DNA from 2 places in the Pseudoramibacter faecis genome. Region 2 is predicted to be linked to the other one. Evidence: predicted binding sites of a transcription regulator. Region 2 holds the regulator's gene; the other holds the start of a gene.

Region 1 (16,009 bases), on a different contig from region 2:
ATCGGCAGTGACGAGCGCCGCAACATCGCCTGTCGGCCATTTCCAAAGGATGCAGAGGAAAATAAGGCGTGACGGATGAGGGGATGACTGCTGTCGCCCGGTCGGGTCTTAGTGATTGCCGTTCTGACAATCCGTCCTGAAGCGCGGCTTTTGTTAAAAAATAAAATTCATGCGGATGAAAGTGTCTGCGCATCAAAAAAAACCCTGAACACTTGAAATGGCGTTCGGGGTTTTTCTGTATTTTTGAAATCAATCTAAACGTCGGGCATGTTTTTATAAAAAATTTCAAGCATTTCTGCGGTTGAAGCAGCACCGGGATCGAGATGGCCGATAGCGCGTTCGCCCAGACGCATGGCACGGCCTTTGGTGGCAATCATGTTGCGGGTGGATTCGAGACCGGCTTTGCCAGCCTCGACGGCCTTGCCCATGGCGGTCTTCATGTCGTCGCCGGCATCGTGGGCCGCTTTTAACGCGTCGAAAGCCGGCATCAGGGTATCGTTCATCGTTTTTTCGCCAATGGTCGATTTGCCGCGCTTTTGAATAATGGCGACGGCCTTGTCCATCATCTCAACAAATTCGTCGAAGCTGGCGCCTTCGTCGGCGCCCTTTTGCTTAATGGGTACGCCGAACTTCATGAAGAAGCTGCCATAGAGCGGGCCGGCCGAGCCGCCGACCTTGTCGAGCAGGGCCTTGCCAACCTTTTTGTAGAAAGACGCGACGCCTTCGGCAGACCATTCGTCCACATGGGCACCGACTTCCCGGAAGCCGATGGATAAATTCATGCCGTGGTCGCCGTCGCCGATGGCGGAATCCAGATCGGTAAAGTATTCCTTGCGCTTTTCCGACCAGGGAATCAGATCTTTAATGACGGCGATAAAATATTGTTTGCTGAGTGCTTCAGCCATATGGATCTCCTTTGAATATAAATTTTAAGAATACAAAGAAACCGGGACCGGAGGTCGCCGATCCCGGTGATTTGCCGAAAGGTTAAACTTGGGTGAAGTATGGGGCGTCGCAGGGATAGTCGAGCAGTTCTTTTAATTCGTCATCCAGCTTGACCAGCGTGACGGACATGCCGGCCATATCCATGGAGGCGGCGAAGGGACCGACCAGCCCTTTATAAAGCTTGATGCCCTTTTCTTCGAGAATCTGGGCCACACGGCGGAAGCAGATGTGCAGGTCGAGCAGCGGGGTTGCGCCCAGACTGTTGACGAGAACATAAACCTCGTCGCCTTCCTGATAGGGCAGATCCTCGAGGATGGGCTTCATGATTTCGTCGATGACGGCGTCGGCCGGCTCGATCTTTCCACGGCGGATCCCCGGTTCCCCGTGGATACCCATGCCGATTTCCATGTCGCCGTCTTCCATTTCGAAGATCGGGCCTCCCTTGGAGGGCAAAGTTGCAGAGGACATGGCCACGCCCATGGAGCGGGTCACATCGTTACATTTGGACGCAGCAGCGACAACGTCATCGAGATCCTTACCCATGGCGGCGGCGGCAGCAGCCGCTTTAAAAACGAAAAAGTCTCCGGCGATACCGCGGCGGTCGGCGATGTTGTCGGAGGAGACCACGTCGTCGGTGACGAGCACGGTTTCCACGCGAATATCATCATCTTCATCGGCCTGTTCTGCGCCCATGTCAAAGTTCATCACGTCGCCGGCATAGTTCCCATAGAGGAAAATGACGCCTTTGCCATTATCCACAGCGCGGGCAGCAGCGTAGCACGGATCCGGTGAGGGAGACGTGTTGATGTTGCCGATGACGGCGCCATCGGCAAAGCCATCGCCCACATAACCGAGGAACAGCGGTTCGTGACCGGAACCACCGCCGATGACCACACCGACTTTGTCTTTCGTGCCGGCGTCCTTCGCCAGAATGACACGGCCCTGAGCTTCTTCTGTGTCGTCCATTTTGACGTAAGATGCATGTGCGGCACAATAGCCTTCGAGCATTTCCTCAACGACGTCATAGGGATCGTTGATGAGACGTTTCATAACCATAATAAATTACCTCCCAAATAATTAATACATGAACGGAACAGATCCGATTCAAACAAAGAAAACTTTGGCGATCAGCCCTTGTGCAGTTCGCGGGCTTTTTCGGCTTCAGCGACGATGCGGTCGGGGTCATCGGTGATCGACGCTTGAACCGCACCATAAAATGCTCCTTCGATCAGTGGACAGTCGACAATGCGACATTTATCCTGTAAGTCATCGTCATCCAGCATATCGATGGCCGTGTCGCTACTGATTACCGAGCTACCGAGATCGCAGTAAATGAGAATGCTTCTGCAGGCTGCCAAAGATTCGATGGTTTCTTGAACGAGCAGGGCGTTGGTGCCAAGCCGCCCGTCGCCGGTGCCGCCGGCCGCTTTGATGATTACCTGATCGTTGGCCATTTCGCCAGCGAGTTTTACAACGCCGCGCGCAATCTCTTCGCTATGGGACACAATGATCATTCCTGTCTTTGCCATAGACGCTCCTTATAAAATTATTTGTTTTGTAATGTATGAATTTCTTTGTATATCGTACCAGAATTTTTGGTAAAAATCCTTGCAATATTTTGAAAGCATTGAATACTTTTTTTGTCCGCCCATCCCTATCTTCGGACTCAATTTATTAGTTGGGCAGATTGTAAAACTAATTCAGTATAAGTTTTTGGATTAATACCACATCGTGTTGTGAAGAGTCCATTCACGTCCGGCAATTTAGAAATATCCTTATAACTTTCCATGGTAATGCCGCCGCCATAAACAATTTTTATGCCTTGAGCAAGGGCATCATCATATAAAGATGAAAGACAATTGCGAATTAATGCATGCATATTTTGAATATGTTCTAATTCAATCAAACCATATTGCCCGATTGCCCATTTTGGCTCATAGGCAAAGGTGATGTTTGTTGCTTCGAATTTTGGAATAGTATTTAAAAGCTCTTTTAACTGTGAACTAATAAAATTTTCTGTTTGATTTTGATCTCCTTTTTCTTCTTCACCTATACATAGGAATGGTTTCAGGCCATTTCGGAGGGCTGCTTTTAATTTTAAATTAGCCATTTGATTATCTTCATGCAAATATTTTCGCCTTTCTTGATGGTTGATTTCGACATATTGACAGCCAACATCTAGCAGCATGGCGGCTGATATCTCCCCGGTATAGGGACCATATTCTTCCCAAGAAAGATCTTGACCACCGATTTTTAGTGCCGAGTGGGGAGAAATTGTCTGCTTAATAGCTGAAAGGACAGTAAATGATGGGAAGATGACAACAGGAAAGTCATGAAAATTTGCTAAATTTTTATCGAGTTGTTTGGCAACTTCTATGCTTTTTTGATAGGATAACTCCATTTTCCAACCAGATCCAACAATAAAATTTTTCATTTTGATCTATCCCTTCTACAAAATATAAATTCATTATAACTTTAGCGCTTAAGGCTTAAAATTAGGTAGTGTAAAATATTTTACACTACCATTACAAAACATATGGTGAATTCAACGGAACCTAAATCTGCTGACACCAGTAGAGTATTATGAATAGTACCATGCAGCGGCATAAGAATACTGCCAGTTGTATCTACAACTGACAGTAAAATTCATTGCCTTTTCACAGGTAGTATACCACTCACTATGCAGCTTTCCCCCTTCAGGGGGAGGCATTTTAATTTGAAGTCCTACTTTGAAGCCCTACTGACAAGAGAGTTGGCACGGCGCGTCGTGATTGAAATGTTAAAAAAGCAGTGCGGAAATTTTCTCACACCGCTTTTATAGGTGGTTGTGCTATTTTGCCAACTTCCCAGTGTAATCTGTGATGATTTCCTGGATATGTTTGGTATGATCAAACGTGAAAGTAAACTTGCTGATTGAGCCGTTCGGCAAAAAATCAGATCGGATGTGATATTCATTAATGCCTTTGGCGTAGGATAGCGAAGTCTGAATTGCGGTGCCGTGGGAGACGACGACGAAATTTTTACTGATATTTTTCTCAGCGATCGAGCGGTGAACCGATGGTATACCTCCGGAATGCTTTCGCCCGCCGGTGCTGCAAAGGCAGACGGTCGACTTTGAAAGGTCATCAGGATGTTGTCGAAGCGCTTATTACATTCGTCAAACGACAGACCCGTCATCTTACCACCTTTGATTTCGTGGAGCTTTTCGCGGACAACCGGTGTCACCTCCGGGTGATGGGTGAGCACGCCGGTCATCGTACGCCGTGCTCGGCTGAGCGGACTGGTAAAGGCAGCATCTAAATGAATGTCCGCAAAGAATTTGCCCAGCGCGTCCGCCTGCTTAAGTTCCAGAGGGATGAGACGCGAGTCCATTATTCCTTGGAAATTATGATTTTTGTTTTCGTAGGTTTCGCCGTGCCGAACGAGGTAAAGCGTAGTCATGTTAACTCATCCTCGCGCCAGTAACCATAAGCGTGTCGCCGCTAATATAGCTACTCATATCAGAGGCGAGGAACAATACAGCTTTGCCGACTTCCGCCGGATCACCGAGGCGTTTCATATAAATTGCATCGAGTTTCTTTTGACGCTGTTCGTCCGTGAGTTTCGAATAGTTGCATTCGATCATATCGGTCGTAATCGTTCCAGGCGCCACCGCGTTAACGCGGACGTTGTACGGTCCAAGCTGTTTTGCGACAAATTTCGTCAATGCGATGATGCCGGCTTTAGACGCGCTGTACTCTGGGCCGGTGCTGCCGCCCGTGACGCCGGAAATGGACGACATCGAGACGATCGAGCCGGACTTTTGCTTTTTCATCTGAACACTGCCGTATTTCATGGTCAGGAATACCGAGCGTAGATTGACGGCCATGACCTTGTTCCACTGATCAAAGCTCGTGGTTTCGAGATTCGTCATGTAGGAAATTCCCGCGACGTTGACGATGATGTCCAGGTGACCCCAGGATTCCACCGCGAGATCGACAGATCCTTTGATGATGTCTTCGACCGATGCGTCACCAGTGATGTATTTGACGTCGACGCCCATGTTTTCGAGCGTTTTCTGCGTTTCTTCACCAGCTTCGCCTTTGACGAGATCGACGATGACGAGGCTGTCGATTTCCGCTTCCCCGAGTTTATACGCGCAGGCGCGGCCAATGCCTTGGCTTGCACCGGTAATTAAGCCAACTTTTCCTTTGAGCGAAACTTCAAACATAATTTTTTCCTTTTCCTCTTGATAAAATTATTAACACCAGTATTTGTTGGACAGTGCGTTCAATCGGTCGTAGATCTTTGTGTCACGCAGCGCGAGGAATGTGTCTCTGAAGATTTCAAACATATCCGTATAGAGTTTGTGGTTGGTCATGTTTGGTTTAATGAGGCTCTTCAGATGTACTATTTGATTGTAGACTTCCTTGAGATTCTTGTAAATATTTGCGCCCGTTGCGCCGATTGCCGCTGCACTGACAAGACCGCAGTCCGCCGTTTCCAAAACTTCGATTGGACAGCCATACATATCCGCCTGAATCTGACGCCAAGTCGGTGATTTCGAACCACCGCCGGACAAGCGAATCGTGTCAAAAGACCGTCCTAATTGGAGGTGATTTTGGAAACGACGCCAACCTGACGCGTCGGTTCCTTGATTGGTGGCAATTTATCGCGGCTGACGCCAATTGCGTCGAGTAGTTTATCTGACCAGTCGAGGGTCTTAACATCCGTCTTAACATCCATTATGCCATTTAAGGCGAGGGAAGATGGATTGGTGAAAAGTTCATCGGAGTTGGGCTGATGCAGCAGCCATTCCTGACTGTTGACGAATTTCCACGCTTTGTCGTAAAGTGCGGGTTTATTGTCATGCACCCATTTGTATTTCGCGTATGCCCAGAGAGAAGTCATGGCCGCGCCGGAAATTTCGTGATAGTGTTCCGCGCCGATGGTGTCGCCGATCCATTTGATTTCTTTAATAGCGTGGCTGTCGCTCCAGACGATGGAATTTTCGATTGGGTTCCGGTCTTTGTCAGTGGCGAAGAATGTGCCGCGTTGACTAGAAATGACGATCGAGCCGATTTCTTTCGAAATCAATGTCTGCTTTTGGTGAGAGCCTTCGGTGTGATCTCACAGATGGCGTGTCATAGTTCCCAAGAGTCTTGTTCGACCCAACCAGGACATGGATATTCTTTATGAGCATGGCTGACAGGAATGCCGTCAACTGTAAAAATCATGATTTTTGTATCAGTTGTGCCGGCGTTAACGCCGCAGATATATTGAGCCATTTAGTTCATCCTATTACGATATAGTTATAGTTAATATTCCTTACATCCAGTAAGGAATTATTCATCTTCTGCTTACATTTCAATGGCGTATCGCATTAGTGTTCGTAACTTTTGATACAGTCGAGGCCGAGCTGAGCAGATGTGATCGTGTCTGGAATCGAGTCGTATTCAAATGCCCAGATGTCGTCGCCTTTGCAGAAACCAACTTTATAGAGCGTATCGACGATTTCCTTGAAGTCAATGTGGCCGTGACCTGGATAGCACCGGTCGGAATCCGACATGTGGAAATAGCCGAGGCGGTCTTTGCTCCGGATGATCGCATCGCGTATGCTCTTATCTTCGATATTCATGTGGAAAGTATCCAGATGAATTGTGACGTGCGGCGAATCGAAACGTTCAACAAATTCCATTGTTTCTTCAACCGACCAAAGATACGCTGCCATGAAACGGTTAATGGCTTCAATCGTGATGTCGCAGTCGAGTTTGTCGGCCGTTTCGACGCAGGGCTGTAGCGCTTCAAACAAAATGTTTTTGTAGAGATCGCGCAGTCTGTCGTCCGGCAGCGGGCCTTTCATTAAGCCAAAGAGGATGATGGCGTTGTCACAGATTTTCGCTCCTTCCAAAAAACCGTTGAAAACGCGCTGGCATTCTCTTCTGGCGAGCGCGTCCGGATTGGTGAAGTAATGGCCGTCATAGCCGTAGGCCATGCCCGTACCAATCGAGGTGATGCATACGTCTTTGCTGAGTGCATAATCATGCAGTTCGTTATAATCTACGGTAAATGGATTGCGTACGTGGATTTCAACACCTTCGTAGCCGATTTGTGCGGCCTGGTCGATGCAGGTTTTAAAGTCACCCTTGAGCGGCGAAAAATAATGCGTTCCGACCATTTCAGAAATAGCGACAGAATGTATCATAATATTCCCCTTGTCAAATGGCTGTTAGATTTTTTCGTTGCGGACTTTTTCCAGCAGATCAAAGCTTGACGATATTTCTTCATGAACGAGTTGAGTTCGCATGTTGTAAACTTTGCGATAATATTCGGTATTTGTCGGATTTGGTTCGTAGACTTTCTTGACTTCGAGCCACGAATCGAGCGAACCCTCGAGATCCGTGATATCGCCAACTGCATACGTGGCAATGACGATATTGGTCATGACAGCGTTGCCAGCTTTTTTCAGCGTGGTGACTTTGCTGTTGAGCATGTCGGCTTTGATCTGGTTCCATAGATCGCTGCGGCTGCCGCCTTCCGCGACAGTGATCTGGTCGAGATTAGCGCCACCCGCGCGGTAAATGTCCGTAACGCCCATGTAGTCGTAGCTGATCGCTTCCAGCACCGCACGCCACATCGTAGCTTGATTGGTCTCAGCTGTAACGTTGAGGAATCCGCCAAAAGCGTTACTTAGATCACCATCGTCGCCAGTCAGATAGGGCAAGAAGATGACGCCATTCGCACCCGGCGGCATCTTACTGGCTTCATCCGACATCGCATCGTAATAAGCGCTATTGCCAACTTTTTTACAGATTTTGTCGCGAAACCACTGCAGTGCAAGACCGCCCCAGATATATTCCCAGTAAAAATACGTGTCCGGAAGCATCCCGCTGTTGAAGATCAGGCTAGAATCCGGTATGGATAATTCTGGTTTGATGCCGTCAGTCGAAACGCAGAACATCGACGCTGTACCGGCAACGTCCACCGCTTTGCCAATATCTGTCAGGCCGCAGCCGATCATGGATTGCATCGTGCCGCCGACGCCAGTGCAGATCGGCGTGCTTTCCGGGAGACAGCTGAATTTCGCGTTTTCTTTTGTGATTGTGCCGATGATGTTCCAAGGTTTGACGATTTTCGGCATATAGCGCGGATCAATCCCCAGGATGTCGAGTTACTCGGGTGACCATTCTTTTTTGTAAATGTTGTAGCCCATGCCCCAACCACTCATGACACCCCAGTCTTCAAAAGCGTCTTCGACTTTAAGACCCGTTAGTCTTGCGAGGTAGTACGGTGCGCTATGAATGAATTTGACGCCGCGATCTTGGAAGGCTACATTATTTTTGAGAAACCAGCGTGCGAACATCGCCGGAAACATGCTGTTCGCTACAGCGTTGCCGGTTTCTTTAGCCTAAATGTCGAATTTTATCGCGTTAATTGCGTCAACGTCATCCTGCGTGCGGGTATCAACGTAAAAGATATATGGTGTGATGGCGTTGAAGTCTTTATCGATACCAAAGATGCCGCAGATAATGCCATCACCGAAAATGGCGTGGATTGGGAAACGTCTATGCCTTTTTCCTTTGCTCTTTTGACGCAGTCGCGAATCCCGAGTTTGATTGCCTGGAGGTAATCATCTACGTTCATTTCAGCCCAGCCGGGCTATGGATAGTAAATCTTTGTCGGATAACTCGCTTCCGCGATACATTCCATTTCCAAGTTGTAGAGAACGACTTTGACACTTTGCGTGCCAGCGTCAAAACTGATGTAATATTTTGCCATTTATTATCTCCTTTAATAATAGTAAATATATGGTTACTGATTAATATGTTTGACCATGCGGTGCACAAGATCCCGCATCAGCGGCCAGGTTTCAACGTAGCTGTCCATGTAATATTGGTAAGTTTTGTGATTGTCTGCGTTTGGAATGAATTTTTTGTCGACTTTGACCATATTTTCGGCGGCTTCTGTGAGATCTTTGTAAATCCCGCAACCGATGGTGACGATCATGCAGTCTCCGAGACAACCGGCACTCTGACTTTCCCGCGTCGTGTACATCGGCACACCGATGATGTCCGCGTGCATCTGCATCCAGATATCGCTTTCGGCGAGACCACCGCAGGCGTAAATTTCATTGACGTCGTAACCAGCGTCTTTCATGCACAGAATGCAGTGATTCGCGCCGTAGGCGACGCCTTCCATAACAGAACGTGCCATGTGTGCCGTTGTGTGACCCAACGACAATCCCCAGAACATACCTCTGGCGTTGGAATCGGAATATGGTGCGCGGTTGCCCTGAAAATAGTCGATCATGATGAGGCCGTCGCTGCCGATCGGAATATCTTCCGCTTGCCTTGCGATGAAATCGTAAATGCCCATATTGCGTTCTTTGGCCTGTTCTTCCCAGGTTTTTGGCACGAGATTCTGGCGGAACCAGTTCAAAATCCCACCGCTGGAAGCCTGACCGCCTTCGACGAGGCTCGCCCCGTCGTAGAGCAGATTTGGATATGTACCGTTGACGCCAGCTTCGTGGAAATCGTTGATCGAAAGGCCGAACAAGCAACTGGAAGTGCCGCCGATGAGCGCCATTCCGTTCGGCTTGACGCTACCGATGCCGACCATACAGGAAACAGCGTCAAGTGCGCCTTCAACGATCATCGTATCAAGGCCAAGTCCAAGTTCCTTCGCGATTTCCGGATCAATTTTACCAATTGGTGTGCCGGTTTTTAAGACATCCTTTGGCAGTTTATCTGTGATGTCTTTGAGGCCGATGGCATTGTAGAGGTCTAACGGATAGCCGCCGTTTTTGTCATCGTACAGCCATCGGAAAGCGGCGACGGAACGGTTGGCGGTTTTGACTCCGGATAATTTCCAATGGAGCCAGTCTGTAAATTCGAAAATAGTTTCAGTTTTTTCCCAAGTTTCCGGTTCGTGCTTTTTGACCCACATGCATTTTGGGATCAAACTTTCCGCCGGAACACCGGAGCGATAAAATTTGATTGCGTTGCAGTCTTTGCCGAGTTCAGAGATAGCTTGCGCTTCTTCCGATGCGCGGACGTCCATCCAGAGAATCGGTGTGCGCACAGACTTGCCGTTTGCGTCTAAAAAGAGCGTTGTCGAACAAGTCCCGTCGCAGGAAATGCCGATGATATCGTTCGGGTTGACGCCAGATTTTCCGACACAGGCCGGAATCGCCGTGGCCAGGGCGTTCCACCAGTCTCTGTCGTCTTGTTCGGCCCAGCCGCTCTTTGGGTAATAGGACGGATAATCCTTAACATCGTAGGCCATGATGTGTCCCTGATCGTTAAAAATTGCGACGCGAACACTGCCAGTGCCAGCGTCAATCCCCATAAAATAGTTTGCCATAACAAGTTCCTTTCTCCATATTCTCCAAAATAGGTGTGCTATTTATTATTTAAATGATCAGCCGTAGTATTTATTGATGATGTAGCTGACCAGTTCATCGAGGACTCCAAGGTCATAGAAGAACTGCAATCCGGCGTAGCGATCACGCTGTTCTTTCGTGTAGGAGAGAATATCGCGAAATTCGTCTTTACTGAAAAGCGTATATTGTTGCGGTGAGGTCATGCCGTGCATCGCGTCGATGTATTCCGAGGCTTTTTCCGCTTTTTTCACGGTTTCCGTGATAATCGCGCGGATTTGATATTCGTTAGCTTCAATGCGGTCGATACGTCGTTTGACATTTTCTGGGTTGGATTGCTGTGCTTTTTCATAAACCTTGAAGATCTGGTTCGCACTCGTGCCAAAGACCCGGCGGATTTCTGTCGCCCAACTGCCGTAGTTAAATTTTTCTGCGTGTGCTCTGGCCTTATCGTAGTCGATATCCAGGGTGAGGAATTTTTTGTACATGTCAGCCATGACGCAAGTCGCCATACCGACGGAAGTGCCATGCAGTTCGCCGTATTCGCCCTTAAGCGCGGCCTTCATTTCCAGCACATGACCCATGGAATGTTCCGCGCCGGAACCTGGACGGGAGTTGTTGACGTAGCCCATGGCGATACCGATGAGAACCAGGCATTCCATCAGGTATTGGAAGGCATTTGATTCGCCGCTAACAAGCCCGGCGACGCTGTTCGCGACTTTGTCGGTAGAGTTAAGCATTAGTTCCGCAACTTCTTCGCAATAGTATTCGTCGTTGATGATGTAAGATAGTCGCCAGTCGTTGATGGCGATATATTTGGCGATAATGTCACCGATGCCGGCCGCAATCATTTTGTCCGGCGCAGTCGAGAGAAAATCTGTATCGCCGATGATACCACTGGCGCAGTGCGCCGGCAGACTGCACTTGAGCCCATTAATTGTCGCAGGCGCGACGTCCGTGGCAAAGCCATCCATCGATGGTGCTGTACCGATGATGTAATAGGAAATATTCCGCTGGAAGGAAACCATCCGCGTCAAGTCGTTGATCGTCCCGGAGCCGACCGCGAAGGGCAATACAACGTCTTTCGGCATGGCGTTATCGAGTTCGTTGATGAACACTTCTGTCGTGTGCATGATTTCGTGTTGGAAGATGTAAGAGGTGACCGGATAACCACATGTCTTCACAAGGTTGTAGACATGTTCGCCGGCGACCGGCCAGGTGTGGATATCAGCGACCACGCAGATTTTGTCATCCTTGGTTAACGGCGTGTTGTCTTTGCGCTTTTGATCGGCGAGGAATTCCGGCAGTTTGTTCACCGCGCCCTTGCCAATTGCCAGGTGATCGATGGCCATGTGGTGATGCCGTCCGCAGCTGCAGTTGTAATCGATCGTGATGAGCTCATTAATTGACATGTCTCTTAACTTCATGCTTGAAACACCTTCTTTAATTAAAAATTGTAATATTTGTTATGATAATCATTGAGTACAATGATAAAAAATCGCCTTTTGTTAATGTTTACAGAAGTTAATATTAGTATATAATAGAAAACGATTTTCCTCCATTGAGAAATTATTTTCAATAGTAAATTTTTGGCCATTGATTTCAGGTTTTCTTCATATTCTCGAGTTGAAATTTTTTTCTATCTTGAAAATTGTAAAAATCATAGAATACAATATCAAAAAATAGTCATATAAATAGTCATATAAACTTTTGGGAAAGGGAGATTATTGATGGCAAAAGAACTGGATAAGTATGAACAATCTTCTTTTTTAATTATTAAAGTTACGTACATGTATTACCTTTCCGGCATTTCCCAGAGCAACATTGCGAAAGAGTTGGGGATTTCTGTCACGACGGTTTCGCGACTGCTCAAAAAAGGGCGTGAAAAAAATATTATTGAATTTGTTATTCGGGATTCTTTTGTCGAATGCTTAAAACTCGAAAAAGATTTTAAAAAGATTTTTGGGTTAATGGATGTGGTGATTGCGCCGGCGGTTGACGAACAGTCCATCGATGAGAAATCCTTCAATAATCTGAGCGACGGGGAAGTCGTCAAAAAGCTCGTCGCACTGGAAGCGGCTCGTTATTTGCAGCGCATTATCACGAATGATGATATACTTGGCATCACCTGGGGAAGCACGATTTACCATATGATCAATTATTTAAATCCTGCACAGCGTATTCCTGCAACGTTTGTTACACTTCATGGCAGTTTGTCATATTACGTTAATGAGTGGGATGTGCGCGTGCTGATCCGGCGTATCGCAAAAGCTTTCAGCGGCAAGAATTATTCTTTGCCGACAAACGCAATGGTCAGCTCACCAGTTTTAGCGAAGCTCTTGAGAGAAGAAAAAGACGTCGCCAAAGTTTATGATATGTTTGACAAGATTAATATTTCTATCGCGGGCATAGGCTCGCTCTATCCAGAATTGAATTCTATTTTATCCAAGCCGGACTATTTGAATCCAGAAGATCTAAAAAAACTCCAAAAGCAGCATGTCGTTGGGGACATCGCGTTACATTTTTTCGATACAGAAGGTCGGGAATGCCAGACTGATCTGATCGATCGGATGCTGTCGATGGATTTTAATCGTTTCAAACGGATTGAACAAAAGATCACAGTGGCTTCCGGTGTTGAAAAAGCCTATACGGTATACAGCGCGCTTAAAGGCGGATTAATTGATACGCTCATTGTTGACAATCAGTTAGCGGAAAAAATTTTTGAACTGCATCACCTGGAAAAAGATCTTGGCGAAAATGTTTATTCAAAATTCGACCAATAAACCATGCTCACATAAAAAAATTTATTCACGAAAATCAAGCACGGCACTTAGATATCGATGCAGTAAGGGCGGTTCAGGGCGGTAAAGTTATTGGTTTTGAGCAGCTCGGCAGGCCAGTGCTTCACAATGTTTTCTCCATTGCCAAAACGTTCACAGTGACGGGAATCGGCATGGCGATTGATTTGGGACTTTTGCGTCTAGATGATAAACCGGTGGATTTCTTTGAAGCGCTGTTGCCGAAAAAGGTTGATCCGCGTTGGCACAATGTGACACTTGAACATTTGCTCACCATGACATCTGGTCACGGCACGGCACACATGATGGCAGCCGATCGCAAATATCTGCGCGGCGAGACGGGCAAAGCGGTGTCATATGCCATGAAAAACGAAGGGCTGCGTTACGCCTTTACCTGTCTGATGACGTGCAATCCTGGAGAGCGTTTTGTTACGGTAATCTCGCGCCGTATGTTGCCGGACGTATGCTTGAAAAGGTGGTCGGTTGCAGTGTACGCGATCATTTAATCGATAAACTTTGGCAGTCGCTTGGTACTAGAGCACCTCGATGGGACTCGGATCCGACGGGCGAAGTTGCTGATGAACATTGCGGCTACGGCTATTACTTCTGGATGAATTCGGTGTCTGGCACGTACCGGCCGTACGGCCGAGAAGGACATTCATTATCGTTCTGCCGGAACAGGAAGCGGTCTTTGCAGTACAGGCCATGCATCGCGACGTTTAGGAAATATTGGTTCTGGTTTGGGAAACGATTTTGCTACTGCTTTAAGAGTATAAGAGGAAGCGTATGATTAAATTATTTGAAACAGATGTCGACGGCACGTTGTTTTCGGAATATGGTTAGGAACTACCAGATCGTTTTTTCGATTCGCTACGCAAGTTGATGGATCGAAGGGTGCTATTCGGTATTTGTAGTGGCCGGCCGAGAAGTAATCTCGAAAAAGTGTTCACACCGGTCGCGAACGGTATCTTATCCGTGTGTGAAAACGGCGCTTATGCGGCGTATCAAGGCGAGAATATTTTGCTGGAATCCATAGCGGCAGAAAACGTAGCGGATGTTGTCCGCGATGTTCGAGCGATGGATGGATATTCGAGCATGTACAATACCGGTGAAATCTGTTATTTTGAGCGTGGTGACGAGAAAGGTTTCGAAGCGATGCATAACGCCTACCACTTCGACTGCGAAATGACTAACGATTTGTTAAATTATCACAGCCGTGTATCAAAATTGCAATTCACCGAAAAGATTATATCGAGGAAACGCTGGCGGAATCATTCATGCCGAAATAGCGCCTAAGTTTTCGATTGCCTGCTCTGGAGAGCGCGTGATGGATATCATGTCAAAACAAGTTTCGAAGGGAACGACGATCGAAGCTGTTTAAAAGCGGTTTGGCATCGCGCCGGAAGAGACGCTTGCGGTGGAGGACAATATAAACGACTTAGAGATGCTCAAGCAGGTGAAATACAGTTTCACAGTAGTCAATGTGCAGAAAGCCGTCAAAAACATCTGCCGTTATGTGACGAACAGCCGTATGGATGACGGCGAAATCAAGGTGATAAAAACTTGCTTGCGGATTTTGACGATCCGAATCGGACTCTTGCGGCTTATCAAAGGGTCGAATAAGCATAAGAATGCTTTTCGAAATAAAAATTCCTTATGAAACGAGGGGTAACGATTATGGCTAAAAAGTACATTTTAACGATTGATGAAGGCACCGGAAGCGCTCGCGCGATTTTATTCGATCACGAAGGTACGCCGGTCAGCATCGCGCAGAATGAATTCAATCAGTATTACCCATATCCGGGCTGGATAGAACAGGATCCGAAGGAAATCTGGGCGACGACGACCGAAGTCATCAACAAATGTAAAAGACAGGTTGGTGTAGATGATGATGATATTCTCGCGATCGGCATCACAAACCAGCGAGAAACCTGTGTCATATGGGACAAGGAAACGGGTGTGCCGGTTTACAATGCGATCGTCTGGGGGGACAATCGCCAGGAAATCGTCGATGGCTACAACGCGATGCGCGCGGACGGTTATGAAGAAGTGCTTAAAGATAAAACCGGTTTGGTCTGCGACCCGGAATTCTCCGCGCTGAAAGTTAAGTGGATTCTTGACAATGTTGAAGGAACGAGATACCGCGCGAAACAAGGCGAACTCTATTACGGTAATATCGACTGTTGGATTTTGTGGAATCTGACAAGAGGAAAATCCCATAAAACGGACTACAGTAACGCTTCGCGTACGGCGTTATTCAATATCAAGACCCTCGATTGGGATCAGGAACTCCTGAACAAATTTGATATTCCGCGTGGAATGATGCCCGAGGTCTGTGACAGCATGGGCAACTTTGGCAAAGTTCATGTTGGGACGACGTTCCAGAAACCATTACCGATTACGGCAATTCTCGGCGACCAGATGGCCGCGACATTCGGGCAGGCCTGTTTTGAAGAAGGCGACTGCAAGATGACATTTGGGACTGCTGGTGTATTTGACTCCATTATTGGGGATGAACCAAAAAAATCGGATTCTGGCTTGCTTACCAGCATCGCATGGGGCATTGATGGCAAGATTACGTATTTGTTTGAAGGTGTTGTCATGAACTCTGGTTCTACGCTTCAGTATCTGCGTGACGAAATGCGATTTTTCGAAGGAACGCCGGATTCAGAATTTTTTGCGAAAAAAGCAAAAATGCCGAGAGGCACGGCGTATTTCCTGCCGATGTTCTCCGGGATCGGTGCGCCGTATTGGGACGCGAACGCCAAAGGCGCGATTTTTGGTCTGACACGTGGGATTGACAAGAACGACATTATTTTAGCGGCACTTGATTCCCTTGGTTATCAGACCCGTGATATGGTTGATGCAACGGTTCGAGATACCGGCAAACTGATCACGACTTTAAAAA
Region 2 (16,009 bases):
CCCGTTTATTAAGCGTTTTGACAATGTTCATATCGTGGGTAACCACAACGACCGTTGTCCCATGCCGATTAATTTCCAGCAAAATGCGCATAATATCTTTCGATGTTTCCGGATCGAGATTCCCTGTCGGTTCATCACAAATCAAAATACTTGGATTATTGATGATCGCTCTGGCGATAACCACCCGCTGCTGCTCACCGCCCGATAACTCGTGAGGATAATGATACATGCGATCTGACAGCCCCACCATACTCAGCGCCAATGGAACCTTTTTACGTATTTTCTTTTCCGGCCGGCCAATGATTTCCATAGCATAGGCCACATTTTCATACACATTCTTGTTTTCTAAAAGCCGAAAATCCTGAAAAACAACCCCTAATTTTCTTCGCAAATACGGAATTTCCTTTTTTGTTAACTGCGAAATATCATGGCCTTTGATTTTAACAACACCACTGGTCGCATCAATTTCTCTTAACAGCAATTTGATGAAAGTCGATTTTCCAGCACCACTTCGTCCTACTAAAAAGACAAATTCGCCATTATCAATAAATAAATTAACATCCTTTAAAGCGTCTTTTTCATTCTTTTCATATGTTTTGGTCACATCAACAAATTCTATCATTACTATCTATACCACGCTTTCTTAATCTATTTTTCGTACATCTTGAACATACCGTTAACGCAAACGCAAAATTCCATCTGAATTAAACGCATTTATTATACCGCATGAGCTGTAAATATACAAATCCAATCAAGATTTATTCAAGATTTTAGATCAAAAAAATTACGTGCCGAAGAGTTTTGCCTTGCGACACGCAATTTTAAATATTAAAAATACCTGCTTCATTTCTTAAAGCAATCCACTAAATCAAGCCTTTCCCAAGGCAGATCTAAATCGTTTCTGCCGAAGTGACCATAAGCGGCTGTCTGTTTATAAATGGGTCTTCTCAAATCCAGGTTTTTGATGATTGCATCTGGCCTAAGATCGACATTTTCTTCAATCAAAGCAACAATTTGATCATCCGAAATGGTGCCTGTCCCAAAGGTATCAACATAAATTGAAACAGGCTTCGCCACGCCGATCGCATATGCCAGCTGGACTTCTGCACGCTTTGCCAAACCGGCGGCAACAATATTCTTAGCAACCCATCGCGCTGCATATGCTGCCGAACGGTCGACTTTTGTCGGATCCTTCCCGGAAAATGCACCGCCGCCGTGCCGACCGACGCCACCGTAAGTATCAACAATGATTTTTCTCCCGGTCAAACCGGCATCCCCCTGCGGCCCCCCGACCACAAAACGACCGGTCGGATTAACAAAGATCTTAGTATTCTCATCCATCATATCGGCATCGACGACCGCTTTAATCACGTGCTCAATGATGTCTCGGCGAATGGTTTCGGCATCGGCTTTGGCGCTGTGCTGAGTGGAAATAACCACGGTATCCACACGAGCTGGTTTATCATCCTGATATTCAACGGTCACTTGGGATTTCCCATCAGGACGCAAATATGCCAGTGTACCGTTTTTCCGGACTTCTGTTAATTTTTTCGTCAGTTTGTGTGCCAAAGAAATCGGCATCGGCATATATTCTTCTGTTTCGTCACAAGCATAGCCGAACATCATTCCCTGATCCCCGGCGCCGGTATTAAGATCACCGCCTTCTTTGGATTCCAAAGATCGATCAACCCCCATAGCGATATCCGGTGATTGTTCATCAATTGACGTTAACACCGCACAGGTATCACAGTCAAATCCGTATTTAGCGCGATCATAGCCAATTTCCCGAATCGTTTCGCGGACCACCTTAGGAATATCCACATAACAACCCGTCGTAATTTCACCTGTGACCAAAACCAATCCTGTTGCAACAGACGTTTCACAGGCCACACGCCCCATCGGATCCTCTGACAAAATGGCATCCAGCACTGCATCCGAAACTTGGTCACAGATTTTATCCGGATGACCTTCGGTGACCGATTCTGAAGTAAATAATCTCTTCATGCTTTCTCCTTTCAACGATTAAAATCATAATTAAATGTCGCCTATAAAAAAATCCCACGGCAAAGCTTGGGATTTTATGAATCCCATCACTCAGATTTCTGAAGGTATTGGCACCATGCAAAAGCTGGTTGCCGGGTTTCATCGGGCCTTTCCCTCCACCACTCTGGATAGGTCAATATTCAATTATGGTGAACATAGTAACGTTCTGAAAACTGTTTGTCAAGTAGCATCACAATTTTTCATGCGCTTCAAGCCATGGCGGCCTCAATCGCGTCCGCCTCTTTGATGATTTGTTGTGACAAAACAACTGGCCCGTCGTCCGCGATCAGAATGTCATCTTCAATTCGAATCCCCACGGCTCGATCAGCCATATAAAGACCGGGCTCACAGGTTATCACCATGCCCGGTTCTAATTTCAATGCGCGGCTTTCACATAAATCGTGTGTGTCCAACCCCAACGAATGACCGATGCCATGATAATAATAATCATCAATCGTCGCATTCTTAGCAAATAATCCCGTTTCGCTACCATATTGCCAAAGCAATTCCCGAGACACCTGCTGCACGTCCTTCATTTCTGCCCCGGCCTGATAATAGGTGATGATTTCTTTTTGTGCTTGGAGAACCGCATTATATAATTTTTTTTGATCTTTCATATAGCGGCCGCCCACCGGAAACGTACGACTGATATCGGCGCAGTAGCCGCGATAGCGAGCGCCAAGATCAAATAAAACCATGGTGTGATCTTTTAGAATATTTCGATTGGTCATATAATGCAAGATCGGACCATTTTCTCCCGATGCGGCGATGGTTTCAAACGAAACCTCCTCAGATCCGTGATCATAAACCATATATTCGAAAAGACCTTCCATCTGATATTCATATTGACCAGGCTGCATCTGTTTCAAAATCGCATGAATCCCTTTGTCGGTAATATCAATCGCGCGACGCAGCATCGCCACTTCATAATCGTCTTTAATCAGACGGAGTTCTGACAACATCGGCATCAAACCCTTGAAGGAGTAACCTTCAATATCCAAGACTTGATGCGCCGGCAGGGTGTCGTCCATATAAAGTGTCTTTTCTTTGACTTCAGCCAGAAACCATTTATCAAAGTTTTCAAGATAATCAACTGCGTCAATATCTGAAATTTGTTTAGCCTCTGCCGCAGTAAGATAACGGCCAAACCATTTTTCTTTGTCTGGATCCGGCTTTCTGATAAAAAGATGACTGTGAATCGTTCCACCGTCTTTTGCCATTACGAAAATTCCCTCTGGCTCGGTTAATCCCGTAAAATAAAAATAATTATTGTTTACGCAAAAAGGATAATTTTCATCTAATGATTTGGTCACTTCCCTGCCGGCATAGATAATGGCTGCGGCTTCCCCCGGCAGCATTCCTGCCAATTTTTTCCGACGTTGTCTATAATAATCTTCCGCTCTCAAGCATGTCTTTTCTTCCTCGATCGTCATAATATTTTCACACTTTCTTATATCGAGTCAATTAGTAACTTTAATTTTAATTGCTATAACACATATTTTTCAATCAGTTTTGCAGCACCATCCTCGTCGTTACTCCATGGACCAACCGCGTCCGCCTCAGATTTTAAAATGGACGCGGCATTGCCTACCGCCATCCCAAGCCCCACGCCGCGAATCATGGGCAAATCATTTTCACTGTCACCGATCGCGGCCACTTCATCCATCGACAAGCCATAATGCCGGCATAAAAAATTCAGGGCTTGAAATTTATTCATTTCATTCGATGCGATTTCCATAATGGTGCGGCCACCGTGATAAACACTCATCCCTGAAACATGAATTTGCCGGACCTTCGCCATCTCCATCCTATTTTTACAATAAAAAATAAAACGCAACGGATTTTCAATCTCGGATAAATCGTCAACCGGATAAACATAGCGGCGTCGGACTGTTGTTTGTGCAGCATAAAGATGCTTCATTTCCGGATATTGGCGTTCATAATAAACATTCAATCCGTCCGCAATATAAGCTTTAAGCCGATACCTGCGAATTTGCGCCAACACCGCTTTTACCTGAGCCTTCGTCATCTTGCCCAAACGCCACAATAATTTTTCTTCGGTAAAAATGGTTCCGCCGCCATCACCGATCTGCGGCGAATGTTCTATCCCGAGATGCAGATTTTTTACAAAAATCAATTGCGATTCTAAAAAACGACCGCTGGCGGTCACCACGCGAATGTCGCGATTCATACACTCTTGAAGCACTTCCCGAGTTCTTTCCGTAAAACGTTTATCCGTTGTCAAGAGTGTATCGTCCAGATCCAACGCCATTAACCGAATCTTTTTCTGGGCCTTCATAATCTTCTATGGCGCACTAACAGCCATCAGACCAAAAGCACACAGCAATGTCACAATCACGCCGGCGATTGCCGATCCTAAAACAACAGAAAGCACCCCTCGCTTAAAATCCATTTCAATAAGTGAGGCCGCAAGGCAGCCCGTCCAAACACCGGTTCCCGGCAATGGAATGGCCACAAATATCATAAGTCCCCAAAATTTGTATTTGGTAATCTGCTGAGATTTATTAATTCCCCGCGTATGAATCCATTCTGCCATACGTCTTAACACACCCTTCTTTGTGCGCATCCAGGTGAGAATGGCCGGAATAAATTTTAAAATAAAAGGGGCCGGCAAAATGGAACCAAGCCATGCCAAAAGAAAAACATTAAGATAAGGCATGTGCAGCATTAGCGTGCCCCAGGGAATCGCCCCCCGCAATTCTACGATAGGCACAAAGGCAATAACAAAAACCTCCAGCCAATTAGGCAAAAAAGAAAAAAATTGGATGATTGTGTGTGCCACTAAAAATCTCCTTTCGTAATGAATTGTCATTTTTTTTGTGATAAAATAAATTTGTTTATTCATTGTACCGCAATTCATAAAAATTTCAATAAATACTGCTTAGAAAGGCTTGCGCATGAAATCAATGATGCAGAAAATTCTCAGTCCAATGCGAAGGGCCATCCAACAATTCGATATGATCTCGCCAGGCGATCGCATAGCCATTGGCATCTCCGGCGGCAAGGACAGTATGGCGCTGTTGGCTGCAATGGCTCGTTATCAAAAATTTTCACCTATTCCCTTTGAACTAGAAGCCATCACGCTGGATGCAGGACTGGAAGGGATGGATTTCTCTCCGATAGCTGATTATTGTCGACACATCAACGTGCCCTACACCATTAAAAAATCTGCCATCACCAAGGTTGTCTTTGATATCCGGCAAGAGAAAAATCCTTGTGCACTCTGTGCGCGCATGCGGCGCGGTGCCCTGCATAATCTTTCCAAGGAACTGGGCTGCAATAAAATTGCTCTCGGGCACCACTCGGATGACGTGGTCGAAACTTTTTTTCTCAGTCTGCTTTATGAGAGCCGCATCAACACCTTTATGCCGGTGGCTTATCTTGACCGCAAGCAGATTACGCTGATCCGTCCGCTGGTTTTCGTCAAGGAAAAGGATATTATCTTTGATAAAACCTGCCAGCGCCTGCCGCTGATAAAAAGCACCTGTCCTGCCGACGGTCACACCAAACGCCAAACTGTTAAGAATATGCTCGAACAGCTCAAAAAAGAAATTCCAGATCTAAATCCGAGGATTATAAGTGCGATTCAAAATAAAAATCAAATGCGACTATGGTTTTAAAACTCTAATTTCGGAGGGAATCGATGAATGAAAAAATTTTAGTGGTGGATGACGAAAAGGCCATCGTCGACCTTATCAAAATGGAACTGACCTTTGAAGGTTATCAGGTCATCACAGCTTTTGACGGCGAAGAGGCCCTCGCCAAATCCTTTGAATCCTATCCTGATCTGATTGTGCTTGATATTATGCTACCGAAAAAAAACGGCTATGATGTTTGTAAAGAGATCCAACAGAAATTGGATATTCCCATCATCTTGCTCACAGCAAAAACCGATATTGTTGACAAAGTATTAGGCCTAGAACTCGGTGCCGATGATTACTTAACCAAACCTTTTGACAATCGTGAATTATTGGCGCGAATCAAAGCGCATTTACGCCGAGCAAAAAAAATCACGACCGCCGATATGCAATCCGCCAAAATTATTAACGGTCCGCTTTACATCATCCCGGATGAGCGAATTGTTAAACTTGACGACCATGAAATTCACCTGACACCAAAGGAATTTGATCTGCTTCTGCTTTTGGCATCTCATTTGGAACAGGTTTTTCCCCGAGATGAATTGCTCAAAGAAATTTGGGGATACGATTATTATGGTGACACACGAACAGTTGACATGCATATTCAGCGCATCCGCCGCAAGATTGATATCCATCCAAACAAATTAATTCAAACGGTTTTTGGTATCGGCTATAAAATGAGGAAAGTATAATGCGTCAGTCTTACCGCAACCGCATGGTCCTCTACAACTTTTTTGCTTATCTTTCCATCTTCTCCATTATCCTGATTATGTTGATTCAAGGAACCCTTTTTATTGGACTTTCCCGTCGCATTGCCCGCGCTGAACAGATGCATCGAGATACCATTCTTTTTATTCGCCAGGAAAAGGGCTACGGCCACCTCGATGCTCAAGACCTTCACGCTGCGTATCAAAAAAATGCATCCGCCTGGGCCAGGTCGTTATTCCAGCTGGAAAATACCAATACCAACATCTTTCTTTGGAACCGAAACCAAGAACTGTTGGGCACTTCTTCCCAGCACAATCAAGATTTTAATAACAGCATTCAACCAATATCCGCTAAGTTAAAAACCATTCATCAAAGTTCCTTTTATTATCACAGCCACGGTGATAAGCCTTATCTTTTATACATCTCGCCGTTAAAGGTGAACGGCCATGTCCTCGGTTATCTGGGAATTTATTTCTCACTTAATGCGCTCAATGCGATGCTCATGCACATTATTCGATTATATTTATTGGCTGCAAGTTTGAGTCTTTCTATCCTGCTGGCTATCATTTTTCGCCTTTCGAAATATCTTATGGTCCCTATCACCGATCTTACCCAAATCGCTCACAAAATGACCAAAGGTGAATATAACGTCCAAATCAGTTATGGCCGAAAAGATGAAATTGGCCAATTAGCACAGGTTTTCAATCAGATGGCAGCCAACACAGCCCACGTAATCCGACAATTGGATATGGAACGCCAACGTTTAGCGTCCGTATTGGCCGCCTTTGATGACGGCGTTTTAGCCCTCGATCGCGATGGCACCATCATCACGTCCAACGCTTATATCAAAAAATACTTTAATGTCACCAATCCTAAAACCATTTATGACTTCCAATTTCAATCGTTTTTGCGCGATATTTTTGATCAACTGCGCAATGGTAAAAATCATATCTCAGAAGAAATTGACTGCGACGACCGATCACTTTTGATCATCGGCAGCCCTATCGGCGGCGTCGGTGTCGAGGAAAACTATTTGCTGATCATCCGAAACGCGACCGCAACCAAGCAATTTCACGAAGATCAGCGAAAATTCATCAGTTCTGTTTCTCACGAACTGCGCACGCCGTTAACCACCATCATCGGCTACACCGATATGTTAACGCGGCGGCATATTGTCGACGGCCAAATTCTCGAAAATTCTTTGAATACCATCAATCATGAAGGCAATCGATTGTTGCGTCTTGTGGATGATTTGCTCAATGCCAACCGGCTCGATCTTAGAGAATTTGACGTGCGTCGGACCAATCTTGACCTCCACAATTTACTCTCGGACGTCATTGATCAGATGCACATTAAAGCCGGGCCCCGCGGGATTGCCATCACCTATAAATCAGATGATCACTTGCCGGAGATCCTTGGCGATTATGACCGTTTGGCCCAATTATTTATCAATATCCTGCACAATGCCATTAAGTATTCCAATGACGGCGATATTATTGACGTGGTTTCTACCGTTGATTCCAATTATTTGGTAACTTCCATTCGCGACTACGGTATCGGCATGTCCGATAATGAACTTCAAAAAATTTTTGATGCTTTTTACCGCGTCGACGAAGATCGTTCCCGCAGCAGCGGCGAGGGTGGCGCCGGTCTCGGCCTTTATTTGGTAAAGCAGATCGCCGAAAAACATCATGGGCGTATTCAAATTGAGAGCAAATTGGGAGAAGGCACCAACGTGATGGTCTTGCTGCCTTACATCGGCGCTTATGAACAGGAGGAGAATCCTCATGCACCACAATAATACAACACTTCAATTCAGACACATCAAGTTCATCTTGTGGGCGGGGCTTATCTTTGCTGTCTTTTTTCTCTGTTCAGGATGCCGCGCAATTTTTATCCCGGTTGATCAAATTCGCGCCCTCTCAAGCCGTAAAGCCTATCAGTCTGTGCCAGCAAATATTCGCGTCGCCAATTTTTCACAAATCGGTTACGGCCATATCCAAGCCATCAATCCCAAGCAATCTGTTTTGCTGGTTACCAATGCCTCTACCGTTCCGCCTGTTGCCTACACGGTAAATCTGCTCAATCCGCAAAATGGTTCCAATCAAAATTTTATCACCTCAGATAAACAAGCGACGGCAACGGTTTTTCAAGGCGATGGTAAAGGCGTGTATTACCTCAACGCACAAAACACCGCTTCAAACGGCTCCCACCGTTATCAATTAGTGTGGTCTTCGCTCAACCGTGCCTTGACCAAAGCGCTCTCTCTTCCCGGCGAATCCGTGCAGCCGGCATTGTGTGCGACCGACGAAACGCATTTACTTTATGCTGACCAGTCCGGGCATCTGATCGTCATTGATTCGCATCAAAATCGTCGGGTATTCAACCTGCCCCTGCCATTAATTATTTCAAAAATATATTGCATTCCCCAAACGCATCAGCTGTTTTTTTTAGGACAGAAAAAGAATGACGATATTCCAACCTTTTATACTACCGTCTTAAAAAATTATCCGCGTGCAAAACGGCAGCCGCTAAAATTGCAGATCATTGACCACAAGGTTACCGATTTTGATTGGATGAACCAAGACCATCGCCTTGTTTATCTGCGAACAATGGATTGTCAAAGGCAGATCAAAACGTATTCGCTCAAAACGTTACAAATCAAGAAAATAACGACCGGATATTTCTATCGGATAACGGCATTGAAGCGCGACGCAGTCATTGTGTCCCAAGGACATGGCTCCACGTTTTCTAATGCTGCAACTCTCCAATACATTGATCTTAATACAAAACAGCAAAAACAGCTCACCTCACCCCTTCGATTATCATCATCTGTTTTTAGTCACCAAAAAAAGAAAAGCAGTACACTTTTCTTTTCCGTTGAAATCCCGGATAAAAGCAATCGCGGAAATGAAGCCATCTATCGCATTGATCTAAAGTAAGCCAAAAAGCCTCAGTCACTAAATAACTGAGACTTTTTGCATTTTATCGGGCTTTAAAAATATCTGAAAATGAAATAAACAAGTCTTTATAGATCCCAACTTTAATTCGCTGCGGCGTGTCGTAAATTTTAGGAACGAATCCATGCTTTCCAAAATCGTAATCCAAGATCACTTTTTTCTCTGGATCGACAATCCAATATTCACGAACGCCAACTTCGGCATAAATTCCTGTTTTCATTAGATAAGTCATTTCTTCCTCATCCGGCGAAACCACCTCAATAATCCAGTCAGGAAAAGAACTCCCGTTAATCGTCACGGAAAGAGACGGCCGCAGTTGTGTTTTTTCCATGGCTTCGATTTTTAAAACACCGTTCATATCACCAATGGTATCCAAGGGGCGATGACTCAAACGGTATTGTCCCAAAATGGATTGGAAGAACTTGACAATGGCCTTCGCATTTGTATCAACTGTGTTTTTAGCATATTCTACACCATTGATTAATTCTCCCTGCACGGCTGGCATTTTTTCATCCGATTCCGCTTCGTCAGCTATTAACGGCTCATCCATCTGGCGACTCAAAATCTCTGTTGTTTCCGGCGATTGTTTTTTTTCTATTTTCATTCGCATAGATCTCCTTTTATCTTTTTCCGTTTTAAAGGGCATCTCCTTTGATCCTGCCAACTTCTGACTCCAATTCCTTTTTTAAAAGGATGAGCTGAATGAGATCCTCCTTTGCAGAAATAACTTGAAATTCTTGTTCATAGGCGTCAGCTAAAGTCCCTTGCTTTAGCTTGCGCAAATTGAGGATATTATCCAGTATATCATTAACCGTCCCGGATTTCATTTTAAAAAGTTTTTGCGCTGATAAAATTTCATCTCGGATTACTGCCATTTCATTATCCAAGCGGTTAACCGTTCCTGCCGTGTTGGTCAGGCGTTCCCGAATCACACGGGGCACGCGGCCTTTGTATTTATAATTCAGTGAATGCTCAATGACTGACCAAAAGTTCATTGCCAATGTCCGAATTTGAATTTCCACAAACACTTCCCGATACCCTAATGAACTGATCACCGGGTAACTGATGATCATGTGATAACTTTGATAACCGCTTTCTTTGGGATGACCTTGCCCACTTTGGAAAAGAGAATGATCTTCCCCTCGTAAATAATTTTTTATTTGAACGACTTTCAGATCTTTTCCGTCTCGATCAAAAAACATATTGGACACTTCATAAATATCCTCAATAAATTGGCAGATAATGCGAATACCCGCAATGTCTCGAATTTTATCTTCCACTTCGTCGACATCGTAGTCGTATTTATTGATCTTTTCAAGAATGCTCGAAATCGACTTTACCCGGCCGGTCACCGTCTCAATGGGTGAATTTTCTCCGAGTTGCATACTCTGTTGCCGTAAATGATTGATTTTCAGCAAGAGCTCATCAACCGCTTGTTGATAGGGAATCAGAAGCGTTTGCCAATTTTGTGTTTTCATTTTTGATCTCCCCGTCAATTCATACAATCTGACAATTTTTCCCGGTCTGCCTTCAGGAAGTCCCCTTGCTTTAAGCCAACCTCAACCATCTCATCCACCAACTGATCCCGAATCTTCCACCAACTCGTATTCCAATTTGTCAAGATCGAGTCCCGTTTTGGTGCCCGTCCAATAATTCGCTGCAGTGCAATTTTAGGATCTAAATAACCCAAAAATAATTTAGCTCGATGCAGATACGTTTCAAGGGATAACAGATGCACCTCTTTCAAGGCAATCATTTTTGCCAACTCGGTTCCCTTTTCGATATAAAGCGAATGGCACTTAACAAAATCATTTTTTACTACAGATAGGAGTTTTGCACCTTCAATGATGTCCAGATCGTCATCCCAGGGCAAATCCAAAATCATATGTGTACACAGCTGCAGCCCAGCTGATTTTATACGAAGCGCGGTATCAATATAGTCAACCAACCCATGCCCCCGATTCAATTCTTGAAGGGAATGCGCATTGACACTCTGAAGTCCTAGCTCAATAACAATATCGATATGATGTTGCTGTTTAAAATCCTTCAACCAATCAATTTGTTGATTCGTGACACAGTCCGGCCGCGTCGAAATAGCAATTCCCACCACATCATCTTCGAGACAGGCCGTGATATTTTTCTTGAATTGATCAAAGGGCAAATAGGTGTTCGAAAAATCTTGGAGAAAAGGAATAAATTTTCGAGCATGATACCGCTTGCCAATATAAGCTTTATTGATCTCAAGCTGTTCTGAAATATTGATTGATCCTCGCAGTGTTTCATTCCCGCCACCAAACGCACCACAAAAAATACAGCCTCCATACCCGATTTTACCATCACGATTGGGACACGTTCCCGCTGCATTAATTGGAATTTTATAAACTTTTTCTCCATAGTGTGTTTTAAGCCACTGGGAATAGGGGTAATAGGGAAACTCTGTCAATTGATCTGAAAAGCGGGTTGTCGCTATACTTTGATCTTTTAGATCCTTCTGTTTCATTTTAACAACGCTGATTTTTTAGAAAAACTGATAAACGCCGATTGTATACCATCATACAATCGGCGCCTTACCGACATATTATCTATTTGTAAGATTATAAAAACTTTTTAACACATTCCGGAATGTCTGTTTCTTCACAACTTAGGCTGAGTACGAATTTGATTTCCTGCTTTTTTTGAATCGTGTCTAAACGCTTTAACAAACCTTCTATATCCTGCGGACCATCGGCATCGAGAATTCTCAACACATTATCGATATAAATGGTGTCAATGTCATAATTGCCACCGATCACGCCACAAATGAAGCCATAAAGTTCAGCTTCCCCTTTAATTGCAAATTCATCGGAATTAACGAAACGAATCTGCGTATCAACTGTCACTCTGTATTTATCGCGATCGTTAATAAAAAGAACTTGACCTTTCGCGTTTTCGATTTCGCCATTGGCCATATCAATCATTCTCTTTGTCTTACCGCTTCCTTTTGCTCCGTAAACAAATTCAATCATTAGTAGACACCTGCTTTCTAAGTTGTTAATTCAATTATAACGGTGAAAACGATAATATACAATCCTTTTTTATCAATTTTAGTTATTTTTATATTCTCTGTATCTCACACTGTCATCATTCATTTAATAAATAAGTTAGTGTAAAAAGGCTATCCGTGATATTCACATTTTCAACCATCACGCCTTTAGGCACATCCAAATCTAATGGTACAAAGTTCATAATGGCCTTAATGCCGGCCCTGCAAATTCGATTAGCCGTCCCCTGACCGATTGTCCGCGGTACACAGAGAATCGCAATGCTGATATTATTTCCGGCAAGGAATTCTTCCAATTGGTCCATGTGGAGAATCGGGATCCCGTCACGGGATTTGCCGACTTTTTGGGGATCAATATCAAACATGGCTTTAATGCGAATCCCTTGATTCTTAAACCCTTCATAGTGTGAAATGGCCCGACCTAAATTCCCCGCGCCGATAATTACACAATTATACGGTCGGTCAATCCCTAAAATTTTTATAATGGCGTTCTTTAAATCTTCTACCTTATAGCCATAGCCTTGTTGGCCGTAAGCGCCAAACGAATTCAAATCCTGACGAATCTGAGATGCCGTTAGCCCCATCAAATCAGCAAGCTCTTTCGATGAAATCTTTTCAAAACCTCGCTCACTTAAATCATTTAAGTAACGATAATATTTAGGAAGCCTCTTTACCACGCTCATCGAGACTTTCTTTGCATAACTCTGCATTCTTATTCTCCTCTATATGTCATCTATGCATACTCGTTTTGAGGTGATTATATCAATTTGTGAAAAAAGAATCAATTCATTATTATGTCATAAAGATGCATCTTTTAGCAATCAAAGATGACAAATTGACGCGTTTTCTGTTATCATGAGAAACATCAAATATCAGAGGATTCAACATGTTACTATCAATTCAACATTTAAATTTTGGCTATGGCAGCCACACTATTTTTGAAGATTTATCTATCACTGTACAAGAAAAAGAAAAAATCGGTTTGATCGGCGGCAACGGCAGCGGCAAGACCACTTTCTTTAATTTACTCACCTGCTCTTTACTGCCAGACAACGGCACCATTCATCTCAAGCAAGGCATTACTATCGGTTATCTTCGACAGGATCCGCAATTTAAGGCCGGCCAGACGCTGCATACCTTTTTTCTATCACACTTTTCAACACTCTTGGAGATGGAACATCAAATGCAGGTCCTGCAGGACCGCATTGATCGCGCATCTATCAATGAACAGGCTACCTTAGCGCAAAAGCTCAGTAAAATTCAAGAAGCCTATGCTAAAAAGGGTGGCTATGAATATCCTAGTCGCATTCGCGGCGTGACAATCGGGCTTGGCTTTAAACTAACGGATTTAAAAAAATCCATTGATACTTTCAGCGGCGGTCAAAAAACACGCATCGCCCTCGGCGCTCTGCTTCTGTCCACACCCGATTTGCTGATGCTCGACGAACCGACCAATTATCTCGATTTGCAAACCGTCGCATGGCTCGAAAACTATCTTAAATCGTATCCGAATGCGTTTATCATCATCTCCCATGACCGTTATTTTTTAAATCATGTCTGCTCGCGCATCATCGAAATCACTAATCATCAATTTTTGTCTTTTGAAGGCAATTATTCAGACTTTCTCGTCAAAAAACGCAAATATGATCGGGCAAGGCAGACTGCTATTGCCCGCAACAACAAAGAAATGGCGCGTCAGCAAGGTATTATCGATCAATTGCGATCGCGTCATTCCGTTAAAAATATCAAGCGTGCCAAAAGCCGGGAAACAAAACTTGCTAAAATGACTTATTTTCAGGAAGTGCACGATCACGAAATCAAATTACGCTTTGAGCCGCCGGTACGTTCCGCTGATGATGTTCTCAAAGTTTCCCATTTGGTCAAAATTTTTGATCGGCAAACGGTCATTCAGGATCTGTCTTTCGAAGTCTTTCGCGGCGATAAAATCGGTATCATCGGACCTAACGGTGTCGGCAAATCCACCCTTCTTAAGCTCTTAATGCGCCAGTTCCCTGCCGACAGCGGACGGCTGCTCTTCGGGCAAAAGGTTCAGACCGGTTATTACAGTCAAGAAGCCGCAGACTCCGATGCTTACGGTGCCGCGACCCTCATCGATGCGCTTCGTTCCGTTGACACGCATCTATCTGATGGAGCAATTCGTCGGATTCTCGCGCGTTTTCTGTTTACCGGCGACAGTGTTTTTAAAGCAACTGCCGATTTATCCGGCGGCGAGATGGCACGCCTGCGCCTGGCGATGCTGATGATTTCCGATGCCAATTTTCTTTTATTGGACGAACCGACCAACCACATCGACATGGCCACCAAAGAAATCCTTGAAGATGCCCTTGCTGATTACGAAGGCACCCTTTTAGCCGTCTCTCACGACCGATACTTTCTCAATAGAATAGCCACTAAAATTTTGGCACTTTCTCCTGCGGGTGCCACCCTATTTGAAGGGAATTACGATGATTATTACCAGCATCTGTCTCAAATGTCGGCTGTCCAGCAAAAGGAATCTTTCAGCGCATCCAAAAAAACCAAAACAGCTGAGCGCAAGAATGCCAAGGCTGCAAGGGCGCTTGAACAAAACCGAAGACAAAAAAAGAATCTATTAAAAACGCTTGAAAAAAAGATTGAGGCCTGTGATGGCAAAATTGCCGACCTCGAATCATTGATGTGTCAGCCCGATTTTTATAATGATACCGAACAAGCATCCCAAATCACCCATGATTACGACGTTTTAAAAAAAGAATCCAATCAATTACTAAGCCAATGGGAGGATCTTGCCTTGGATTTAGAAAATGCATAAACTGATTTCGCGATTGTCGCCTGGAAGATTTCTTGATATCATCAAATAAAAAAGAAAGAGAAAAATTATGCTGAATTTAGATAATGACGAAAAAAAGTTTTGAACACTCTCTTTAAGGATGTACGTCACACGACCCGCAATGAAATGATCTATGTCCTGTATGCGGCCAAGCCGGAACCAATCACCCCGGATGCTGAATACATCAAATTGATCATCAATCCGCTGATTCAAAAAATTTATGATGCCGATCCAAAAGAGATGGCTGAAACTTTTGATGCGATCCCTTTCGATGTCGATTAACCATTTTATTCCAGTCAAAAACCGCTGTTGGGACTTCCAACAGCGGTTTTTGATTGCATTATTTCTCTTTTATAACAACCCAAAAAACTTCTCGCCACCATTGCGCTTAAAGCGAACGAATCTTTTTAATTGCCCTGTCTAAAAAAGCAACATCTTCAATCGCTTCAACGTCGCCGGCATCCATTAACCGTGCCACTTCAGAATCGATCGGCAATTCGCCTAAAATATCCAGCGCCTTTTCTTCTGCGATGGATGCCAAATCGCTGGCTCCAAAAACATTAATCTTTTCGCCGCAATGCGGGCATCTCAGATAGCTATAATTTTCTACTACTCCCAAAACAGAAACGCCCATCATCTTGGCCATATTCATCGCTTTCTCAACAATCATCGCAACCAGATCCTGCGGCGAGGTAACTATGATAATGCCGTCGACGGGCAGCGACTGAAAAATGGTCAGCGGCACATCCCCGGTTCCCGGAGGCATATCGAT

What was found. The regulator Rex, encoded in region 2, represses fermentation and respiration genes when NADH is low (regulators of the CRP and FNR family bind a similar motif). The targets are predictions, from matches to a motif close to ATTGTTAANNNNTTAACAAT.
Region 1: V3C63_RS10645 (sn-glycerol-1-phosphate dehydrogenase) is a predicted target of Rex. The motif match lies at 11,864-11,883, and genes of this name have one in related genera.

The regions. Positions count from the first base shown of each region.
Region 1 is NZ_JAYFFI010000021.1:19,136-35,144, forward strand. Features, by position in the region: gene dhaL (dihydroxyacetone kinase subunit DhaL) at 255-905, opposite strand; gene V3C63_RS10585 (dihydroxyacetone kinase subunit DhaK) at 988-2,001, opposite strand; gene dhaM (dihydroxyacetone kinase phosphoryl donor subunit DhaM) at 2,073-2,474, opposite strand; gene V3C63_RS10595 (triose-phosphate isomerase family protein) at 2,612-3,379, opposite strand; gene V3C63_RS10600 (histidine phosphatase family protein) at 3,670-4,386, opposite strand; gene V3C63_RS10605 (SDR family NAD(P)-dependent oxidoreductase) at 4,388-5,155, opposite strand; gene V3C63_RS10610 (FGGY-family carbohydrate kinase) at 5,186-5,506, opposite strand; gene V3C63_RS10615 (FGGY family carbohydrate kinase) at 5,530-6,021, opposite strand; gene V3C63_RS10620 (hypothetical protein) at 6,069-6,212, opposite strand; gene V3C63_RS10625 (sugar phosphate isomerase/epimerase family protein) at 6,308-7,129, opposite strand; gene V3C63_RS10630 (FGGY-family carbohydrate kinase) at 7,154-8,065, opposite strand; gene V3C63_RS10635 (hypothetical protein) at 8,222-8,554, shown strand; gene V3C63_RS10640 (FGGY-family carbohydrate kinase) at 8,737-10,287, opposite strand; gene V3C63_RS10645 (sn-glycerol-1-phosphate dehydrogenase) at 10,345-11,730, opposite strand; gene V3C63_RS10650 (sugar-binding transcriptional regulator) at 12,034-13,086, shown strand; gene V3C63_RS10655 (serine hydrolase domain-containing protein) at 13,140-13,607, shown strand; partial or broken gene V3C63_RS10660 (HAD hydrolase family protein) at 13,963-14,397, shown strand; gene V3C63_RS11870 (HAD hydrolase family protein) at 14,495-14,761, shown strand; gene V3C63_RS10665 (FGGY family carbohydrate kinase) at 14,779-16,009, shown strand, end outside.
Region 2 is NZ_JAYFFI010000009.1:42,901-58,909, forward strand. Features, by position in the region: gene ftsE (cell division ATP-binding protein FtsE) at 1-622, opposite strand, end outside; gene metK (methionine adenosyltransferase) at 844-2,004, opposite strand; SAM riboswitch class I at 2,085-2,178, opposite strand; gene V3C63_RS07390 (aminopeptidase P N-terminal domain-containing protein) at 2,253-3,476, opposite strand; gene V3C63_RS07395 (HAD-IIB family hydrolase) at 3,530-4,342, opposite strand; gene V3C63_RS07400 (COG2426 family protein) at 4,349-4,909, opposite strand; gene V3C63_RS07405 (tRNA 2-thiocytidine biosynthesis TtcA family protein) at 4,974-5,684, shown strand; gene V3C63_RS07410 (response regulator transcription factor) at 5,708-6,394, shown strand; gene V3C63_RS07415 (HAMP domain-containing sensor histidine kinase) at 6,394-8,211, shown strand; gene V3C63_RS07420 (hypothetical protein) at 8,198-9,352, shown strand; gene V3C63_RS07425 (Uma2 family endonuclease) at 9,396-9,974, opposite strand; gene V3C63_RS07430 (GTP pyrophosphokinase) at 10,006-10,848, opposite strand; gene mnmL (tRNA modification radical SAM protein MnmL/YtqA) at 10,863-11,870, opposite strand; gene V3C63_RS07440 (hypothetical protein) at 11,965-12,375, opposite strand; gene V3C63_RS07445 (redox-sensing transcriptional repressor Rex) at 12,491-13,120, opposite strand; gene abc-f (ribosomal protection-like ABC-F family protein) at 13,297-15,219, shown strand; gene V3C63_RS07455 (hypothetical protein) at 15,319-15,519, shown strand; gene V3C63_RS07460 (Mrp/NBP35 family ATP-binding protein) at 15,626-16,009, opposite strand, start outside.